Linked DNA regions of Parafrankia irregularis. The protein of the gene in region 1 binds, or shares a complex with, the protein of each later gene. Links are inferred from orthologs where the notes say so. Each region holds a gene or a part of one and is shown on either strand. Other genes may lie near its edges.

Region 1 (3,912 bases):
AGGTCACCTGGCGGAGCTGTGACCCTCTGGCCGTCGCCCTGGTACTCGTCTCCCGGCCGGACCACCCCGCGCTTCCGCAGGGCCACTGGGTGACCCCACGGGACGCGCTGCGGGCCGGCCTCGACGGCCCGGCTCCGGTAGGCGACGGTGATGTTCGGATCACCCCCGAGCCGACCCGGGGCGGGATCCGCCTGGAACTGGCCGACGGCGATCGGCGGTCGGTGGTCGTCCTCGACGCGGCACCGGTCCGCCGTTTCCTGGACCGCACGGAGCGGGTCGTGCCCGCCGGCGAGGAACACCCCGAGGTCGCCCTGGACGCCGTCCTCGACGACCTTTTCCAGAGCTGACAGCGGCGGGCCAGCCGTTCCAGGCAGCCCCGGGGCAGCCGGCCCCCGCCGCTCGCCGTCGCCAGGCCGCCAGGCTCTCAGCTGGTCACCGACGCGGTACCAGCCAACCGGTCACGGCCCTTGGACGCCCTCGCGTTCCTGACGCCGGCACCTTTCGCCGCCGGGCCCGCTCCATCAGGGGCGGCAGCACCCGCCTCCTGAGCCGCCGCCACCTGCTCTGCCACCACCTGACCGTCGGTCAGCGGGGCCGCGCCTGCGGTCGTGCCACGGCCACCCAGGATCTCGCGCAGGAATGCGCCCGTGTGGCTCACGGACACGGCGGCGATCGCCTCGGGGGTGCCCTCGGCGACGACCCGACCGCCGCCGGTGCCACCCTCCGGCCCCATGTCGATGATCCAGTCGGCGGTCTTGATGACGTCCAGGTTGTGCTCGATCACGATCACCGTGTTGCCCGCGTCGACCAGCCGCCCGAGGACACCCAGCAGCTTGCGGATGTCCTCGAAGTGCAGGCCGGTGGTCGGCTCGTCCAGCACGTAGACGGTGCGGCCGGTCGAGCGGCGCTGCAGCTCGGCCGCCAGCTTCACCCGCTGCGCCTCGCCACCGGAGAGGGTGGGCGCGGGCTGGCCGAGCCGGACGTACCCCAGCCCGACGTCGTTGAGGGTGCGCAGGTGGCGCGCGATCGCCGGGACGGCGGCGAAGAACTCCGCGCCCTCCTCGATCGGCATGTCGAGAACCTCGGAGATGTTCTTCCCCTTGTAGTGCACCTCGAGGGTCTCGCGGTTGTACCGGGCGCCCCCGCAGACCTCACAGGGCACGTAGACATCCGGAAGGAAGTTCATCTCGATCTTGATCGTGCCGTCGCCGGAGCAGGCCTCACATCGGCCGCCCTTGACGTTGAACGAGAACCGGCCGGGCAGGTAGCCGCGGACCTTCGCCTCCGTCGTCTCCGCGAACAGCCGGCGGATGTGGTCGAACACGCCGGTGTAGGTCGCCGGGTTGGAACGCGGGGTCCGGCCGATCGGTGACTGGTCGACCCGCACCGCCTTGTCGAGGTGGTCGAGCCCGCTCACCGTGCGGTGCCGGCCCGGTACCTCGCGGGCGCCGTTGAGGTGGTTGGCGAGCACGCAGGCGAGGATGTCGTTGACCAGCGTCGACTTGCCCGACCCGGAGACCCCGGTGACCGCCACGAAGCAGCTGAGCGGGAAGGACACCGTCACGTCGCGCAGGTTGTGCTGACGCGCGCCGTGCACGGTCAGCGCACGGCCCCTGGTCGGCGCCCGGCGGATCTCCGGTACGGGAATCTCCCGCCGGCCGGAGAGATACGCCCCGGTCGCCGACTCCGCGCTGCTCAACAGGTCGTCGACCGATCCGGAGACGACCACCCGACCACCGTGCTCCCCCGCGCCCGGGCCGATGTCGACCACCCAGTCCGCGGCGCGGATGGTGTCCTCGTCGTGTTCCACCACGATCAGGGTGTTGCCCAGATCCCGCAGCCGGACAAGGGTCTGGATGAGGCGGCGGTTGTCCCGCTGATGCAGGCCGATGGACGGCTCGTCGAGCACGTAGAGCACACCCACCAGCCCGGAGCCGATCTGGGTCGCCAGCCGGATGCGTTGCGCCTCGCCGCCGGCGAGCGTGCCCGCGGCGCGGTTCAGGGAGAGGTAGTCGAGGCCGACGTCCAGGAGAAAGACCAGCCGGGCGTCGATCTCCTTGAGAACCTGCCCGGCGATGGCCTGTTCCCGCTCGCTGAGCTCGATGTGCCGCAGGAACTCCGCGCATTCCTGGATCGACATGGCGGACACCTCGGCGATGGAGCGCCCGGCGAGGGTGACCGCCAGTGACTCCGGCTTGAGTCGGGAGCCTCGGCAGGCCGCACAGGGCACGTCACGCATGTACCCCTCGTAGCGCTCGCGGCTGCTGTCCGACTCCGCGTCGGCGTGCCGGCGCCGCAGGAACGCCAGCACGCCCTCGAACGAGGTGTAGTACGAGCGCTTGCGCCCGTAACGGTTCGTGTAGCCGACGTGGATCTCGGTCTCGCCGCTGCCGTGCAGGATGGCCTTGCGGGCCCGCTCCGGCAGCCCCTCCCAGGGCGTGTCCATCCGGAAGCTCAGGTCCTCGGCCAGCGCCGTCAGCAACCGCTGGAAGTACTCCTTGCTGTGCCCGCCGGACCACGGCTGGATGGCGCCCTCGGCCAACGAGAGGGTCGGGTCGGGCACGATCAGCTCGGGGTCCACCTCCTTGCGCGTGCCCAGCCCGGAGCACTCCTGGCAGGCACCGAACGGCGAGTTGAACGAGAAGGACCTCGGCTCCATCTCCTCGAACGACAGGTCGTCGTACATGCAGGCGAGGTGCTCGGAGTACATCCGCTCGCGGTCGGGGTCGGCCGGATCCCGGTCGACGAAGTCGAGCAGCACCAGACCGTTGCCCAGCCGCAGGGCCGTCTCGATCGAGTCGGTGAGGCGGCGCTTGGCCGACTCCTTCGCCGCGAGCCGGTCGACCACGACCTCGATCGTGTGCTTGCGCTGCTTCTCCAGCTTGGGGCGCTCGGTCAGCGGCACGACGGTGCCGTCGACGCGCACCCGGGCGAACCCGGAGCTCTGCAGCTCGGCGAAAAGATCCGCGTACTCGCCCTTGCGCCCGCGCACGACCGGTGCGAGCACCTGGAAGCGGGTGCCCTCGGGCAGCTCCAGCAGCCGGTCGACGATCTGCTGCGGGGTCTGGCGCGCGATCGGGCGACCGCACCGGGGGCAGTGCGGATGGCCGACTCGTGCGTACAGCAGCCGCAGGTAGTCGTATACCTCGGTGATCGTGCCAACCGTCGATCGCGGGTTACGCGACGTCGACTTCTGGTCGATGGACACCGCCGGCGACAGCCCCTCGATGAAGTCGACATCGGGCTTGTCCATCTGGCCGAGGAACTGGCGCGCGTAGGCGGACAGGGACTCGACGTACCGGCGCTGGCCCTCCGCGAAGATCGTGTCGAAGGCGAGGCTGGACTTGCCAGAGCCCGACAGGCCCGTGAAGACCACCAGAGCATCTCTGGGCAGGTCGAGATCGACATCACGAAGGTTGTGCTCGCGTGCTCCGCGCACGACAAGACGGTCGGCCATCGTCAGGTCCCTCGTCGTCCTCGATCGGTTGCTGGACTTCGCTGTCGGTGGTTGCGCTGTCGGTGCTGGTCGCGCTGTCGGTGCTGGTCACGCTGGCGCCGGCTGTGCCGCCGGTGCCGCCTGTCGGGGTCGCCCGAACCAGGCCGGCTACCGATCGCGACCAAACGCGCGTTCGAACACCGACGACGCTACACGCCCCGCCGAAGTTGCTCGCAACAGCACTGCCGCCCCGGACTGACGGCGACAACCAGGCCACAAGCCCACCGACGCCGGACCGACGGGCCACGCCCGACCGCCCCCCGGACGGAGACAGCCAGCAGACACACCGATGAGAATGAAGGGAACCCGCGAGTCATTCCCGGCCCAGCCCGTCGCGGCCGCGACGGTCCCCGGCCATGGTCTGCCGGCCTGGGGCCACGGAGAAGATCGAGGAGAACCGTATGAACATCGGCGCC
Region 2 (4,432 bases), on another replicon or contig:
GACCTGGGCCGCCGCACCGGCGTGGGACGTGCATGCGGTACCTGCGAGGCCGGTGAGCACGGCGAGCCCGAGCCCGGCCAGAAGACGCGGAAACTTCACAGCAGTGACCGTATCCGCTCCTCGGCCCAGAAGTGTATGCGGCTGCCCCCGGCCGCCCGGACGACCGCCGGACGACCACTCGGACAGCCAGCTGGACAAACGCCCCGGCGGCCTACCGGCTGGCCGCCGCGGCGATCGAGTCCCCGGCGACGGCGTCGAGCAGCTGGCCGACCCAGGCCAGCAGGGCCCGGTCGCGCAGCGGGCGGGATCCGATCCGGCCGGTCTCGGTCGGCGCCGGAACCAGCACCGTCTTCACCGCCGGCTTGACGACGGAGCCCTTGTAGAGCCGGTTCAGGCGCAGCGTCTGGCTCTCCCGCAGCTCCAGCGGGGCGATCCGGATCTGGCGCCCCGCGACGGTGATCTCGTTGACGCCGTACCGGCGGGCGAGCACCCGCAGGGAGGCGACCGCCAGCAGGTTCTCCACCGGCTCGGGCAGCGGGCCGAACCGGTCCGTCAGCTCGCCGCGGACCTCGTCGATGTCCGCCGCGGTGACAGCTGCGGCGAGCCGGCGGTAGGCGTCGAGCCGCAGCCGCTCGCTGGGCACGTAGTCGTGCGGCAGGTTCGCGTCGACGGGCAGCTCGACCTTGACCTCGATCGGCTCCTCGACCTCGCCCTTGTACTCGGCGACGGCCTCCCCGACCATCCGGACGTACAGGTCGAAGCCGACCGAGGCGATGTGCCCCGACTGCTCGCCGCCGAGCAGGTTGCCCGCGCCGCGGATCTCCAGGTCCTTCATCGCCACCGCCATGCCGGCGCCGAGGTCGTTGTGCTGCGCGATGGTCGCGAGCCGGTCGTGCGCGGTCTCCGACAGCGGCCGGTCCGGCGGGTAGAGGAAGTAGGCGTAGGCCCGCTCGCGGCCACGGCCGACCCGGCCGCGCAGCTGGTGCAGCTGGGAGAGCCCGAAGTTGTCGGCCCGCTCGACGATCAGCGTGTTCGCGTTCGAGATGTCCAGGCCCGACTCGACGATCGTGGTGCAGACCAGGACGTCGAACTTCTTCTCCCAGAAGGAGACCATCACGCCTTCGAGGGTGTCCTCGTTCATCTGGCCGTGGGCGGTGGCGACGCGGGCCTCGGGGATCAGCTCACGCAGCCGCGCGGCGGCCCGGTCGATGCTCTCGACCCGGTTGTGGATGTAGAAGACCTGCCCCTCGCGCAGCAGCTCCCGGCGGATCGCCGCCCCCACCTGGCTCGGGTCGTAGGCGGCGACCGAGGTGAGCACCGGATGGCGCTCCTCCGGCGGGGTGTCGATGGTCGAGAGCTCCCGGATGCCGGTGATCGACATCTCCAGGGTTCGCGGGATCGGCGTCGCGCTCATGGTGAGCACGTCGACCGCGGTCCGCATCTTCTTCAGGTGCTCCTTGTGCTCGACCCCGAACCGCTGCTCCTCGTCGACGATCACCAGGCCGAGGTCGGAGAACTTCGTCTCGCTGGAGAACAGGCGATGGGTGCCGATGACGACGTCCACCGTGCCGTTCGCGAGGCCGTCGAGCACCGCCCGCTGCTCGGCGGCGGAGTTGAACCGGCTCATCGCCTTGACCACGACCGGGAACGGGGCGTACCGCTCGGCGAAGGTCTGGTAGTGCTGCTGGACGAGCAGCGTGGTCGGGACGAGGACGGCGACCTGCTTGCCGTCCCCCACCGCCTTGAAGGCCGCCCGCACCGCGATCTCGGTCTTGCCGTAGCCGACGTCGCCGCAGATCACCCGGTCCATCGGGACGGGCTTCTCCATGTCGGCCTTGACCTCGTCGATGGCCGAGAGCTGGTCGGGGGTCTCCCGGAACGGGAAGGCGTCCTCCAGCTCACGCTGCCAGGGCGTGTCGGGGCCGAACGCGTGGCCAGGCGCCGCCATCCGGGCGCTGTAGAGGCGGATCAGCTCGCCGGCGATCTCCTTGACCGCCTTGCGGGCCCGGGTCTTGCGCTTGGCCCAGTCCGCGCCGCCGATGCGGTCCAGGCTCGGGCCCTCACCGCCGACGTAGCGGCTGACCTGCTCAAGCTGGTCGGTGGGGACGTAGAGCCGGTCGCCGCGGGCGTACTCCAGCAGCAGGTACTCGCGCTTCGCCCCGGCGACCGTGCGGGTGACCATCTCGACGTAGCGGCCGACCCCGTGGGCGTCGTGCACGACCAGGTCGCCGGCGGTCAGCGCGAGCGGGTCGATGCCCTTGCGGCGGCGGCTCGGCATCCGCCGCATGTCCTTGGTGGTGACGCCGCGGGCGCCGGCCAGGTCGGTCTCGGTGAGCACGGCGAGGCGCAGCGTCGGGCTGACGAAGCCCTGGCCGAGCTGGGCCTGCGTCACGATGGCCACACCGGGGACGACCTCGCCGTCGGCGGCGAGGCGGGCACCGAGATCGGCTTCCCGCATCATCTCGACGAGCCGCTGGGCCGGCCCGTGCCCCTCGGTCACGAGCAGCACCCGCCACGAGTCGGCCAGCCAGCCCTTGATGTCCGCGGTGGCCCGGGCGGTGTCCCCGAGGTAGGTCGGCGCGGGACGCAGGCTGGCGACGACCGTGTCGTCGCCGTAGATGTCGTCGTCGCCGGCCGCCTCCGAGGCGAACGGGCTGACCGACCACCAGGGAATGCCCAGCTCGCCCGCGCGCTCGCGGGCCTCGGCGACCGACCGGTAGGTGGCCGCGCCGAGGTCGATGGGCGCCCCGCCGCCAAGCGCCGCGACGCTCCAGGAGGCGTCCAGGAACTCCTGGCTGGTACGCACCAGTTCGGTGGCTCTGCTCCGCACCCGCTCCGGGTCGCAGACGAGGACCCGGGAGCCCTGCGGGAGCTCGTCCAGCAGCAGGGTCATCTCGTCGACCAGGACCGGGGAGAGCGCCTCCATGCCCTCGACCGGGATGCCCTGCGCGATCTTGTCGAGCATGTCGACGAGCTGCGGATGCTCCTGCGCGAGCGCGGCGGCCCGGGCCCGGACGTCGTCGGTGAGGAGCAGCTCCCGGCACGGCGGGGCGAACAGCAGCGGCGCCGGCCTCGGCCCGGCACCGCCCTGCCCGGGGGCACCCTTCTGCTCGGGCGCACCCTTCTGCTCGGACGCGCCGTTCTGCTCGGGCAGCGCGCGCTGGTCGGCGACGGAGAAGTGGCGGATGTCCTCCACCTCGTCCCCGAAGAACTCGATTCGCAGCGGATGTTCCTCGGTGGGCGGGAAGACGTCGAGGATGCCACCGCGGACGGCGATCTCGCCACGCCGCTCCACGAGGTCGACCCGGTGGTAGGCGATGCCCACCAGACGGGCGGTCACCTCTTCCAGGTCCGCGCTGTCGCCCTTCGCCAACGCCACCGGCGCGAGGTCGCCGAGCCGGGCGACCTGCGGCTGCAGCACTGAGCGGATCGGCGCGACGACGACCGCCAGGGGCTCGGCCCCGTCCACCCCCGGATGCGCGAGCCGCCGCAGCACGGCCAGTCGGCGCCCGACGGTGTCGGCGCGGGGGGAGAGCCGCTCGTGCGGCAGCGTCTCCCAGCTCGGATACACGGCCACCCGCCCCGCGCCGAGCAGGCTCCCCAACGCCTCGGTCAGGTCGTCGGCCTCCCGCTCCGTGGCGGTCACCACCAGCACGGTGCGGCCGGCGCCGGCGAGCGCCGCGGCGGCGAACGGCCGCAGCGCGGCGGGACCCGCCAGGTCCAGCACGGGCTCGTCCAGCGAGGCCAGCGCGCGGGTCAGCGCCGGGTCGCCACCAGGGCGGGCTACCAGCGCGTCAAGCAGCGGCGCGAGGGTCATGTGATCCGTCCCGTGCCTCTCGGAGTGAGTCGATTTCCAGTCTCAACGAATCCGGTGCCAGCGGACCGGGTCGCCGAGCGACAATCCGTGCGACCGCGGCTCAGTGCGGCCTGGCACACGCTGACTGCTACAACAGCCCCCCGCCGGGCGATATTGCCGCCGCGGGCGACAACCGCCTCTCCGGGCGGGAGACGGGACAAGGGCCACCGTCACGGGGGTGCGACCCGGCGGCCACCGACAACCCGGCCGGTGTGACAACCCGGCCGGCGTGACCGCGGCCGAAGGGACCTGGCCACCCCACGCACCGGGCCCCCGAACTCCGGAACCTGTTACCCAGACACCTGTACCCAGATCTGAGGCGCCCTCCGGACGACACCGACACCGACCTGCATCCCGGGCAGCGGGATCGTTACGACCAGCTTACGGCAGGGTGCTCGGGCGAGTTGCGGGCGCCGAACCACGGATGGACGTACAGTCATCTGACGCCCGGTTTGCCACCGGCCGCAAATACTGACGTAAGGGTCGACTTGTCCACCACGCGGCGTCGCGACGTCCACCAGATCGGGGATGTCGCCGAGCGAGTCGGGCTGTCGCTGCGCACCGTGCGGTACTACG

The links.
Region 2: the proteins of uvrA (region 1) and mfd are in contact, whole or in part, in a crystal structure (PDB 4DFC), measured with the Escherichia coli proteins. The link is inferred for Parafrankia irregularis from one-to-one orthologs.

Annotation. Positions count from the first base shown.
Region 1 is NZ_FAOZ01000006.1:129,636-133,547, forward strand. The notes cover bases 225-3,836. They hold uvrA (excinuclease ABC subunit UvrA), read right to left. Parts: upstream 3,458-3,836; coding sequence 425-3,457; downstream 225-424. Other genes in these bases: AWX74_RS11775 (SsgA family sporulation/cell division regulator), read left to right, coding at 225-347. In the rest of the region: more of AWX74_RS11775, read left to right, coding at 1-224; AWX74_RS11785 (MBL fold metallo-hydrolase), read left to right, coding at 3,898-3,912. UniProt on the Escherichia coli protein: The UvrABC repair system catalyzes the recognition and processing of DNA lesions. UvrA is an ATPase and a DNA-binding protein. A damage recognition complex composed of 2 UvrA and 2 UvrB subunits scans DNA for abnormalities.
Region 2 is NZ_FAOZ01000021.1:108,033-112,464, forward strand. What follows is about bases 12-4,143. They hold mfd (transcription-repair coupling factor), read right to left. Parts: upstream 3,818-4,143; coding sequence 212-3,817; downstream 12-211. Other genes in these bases: AWX74_RS26030 (hypothetical protein), read right to left, coding at 12-99. Outside these bases: more of AWX74_RS26030, read right to left, coding at 1-11; AWX74_RS26040 (MerR family transcriptional regulator), read left to right, coding at 4,345-4,432. UniProt on the Escherichia coli protein: Couples transcription and DNA repair by recognizing RNA polymerase (RNAP) stalled at DNA lesions. Mediates ATP-dependent release of RNAP and its truncated transcript from the DNA, and recruitment of nucleotide excision repair machinery to the damaged site.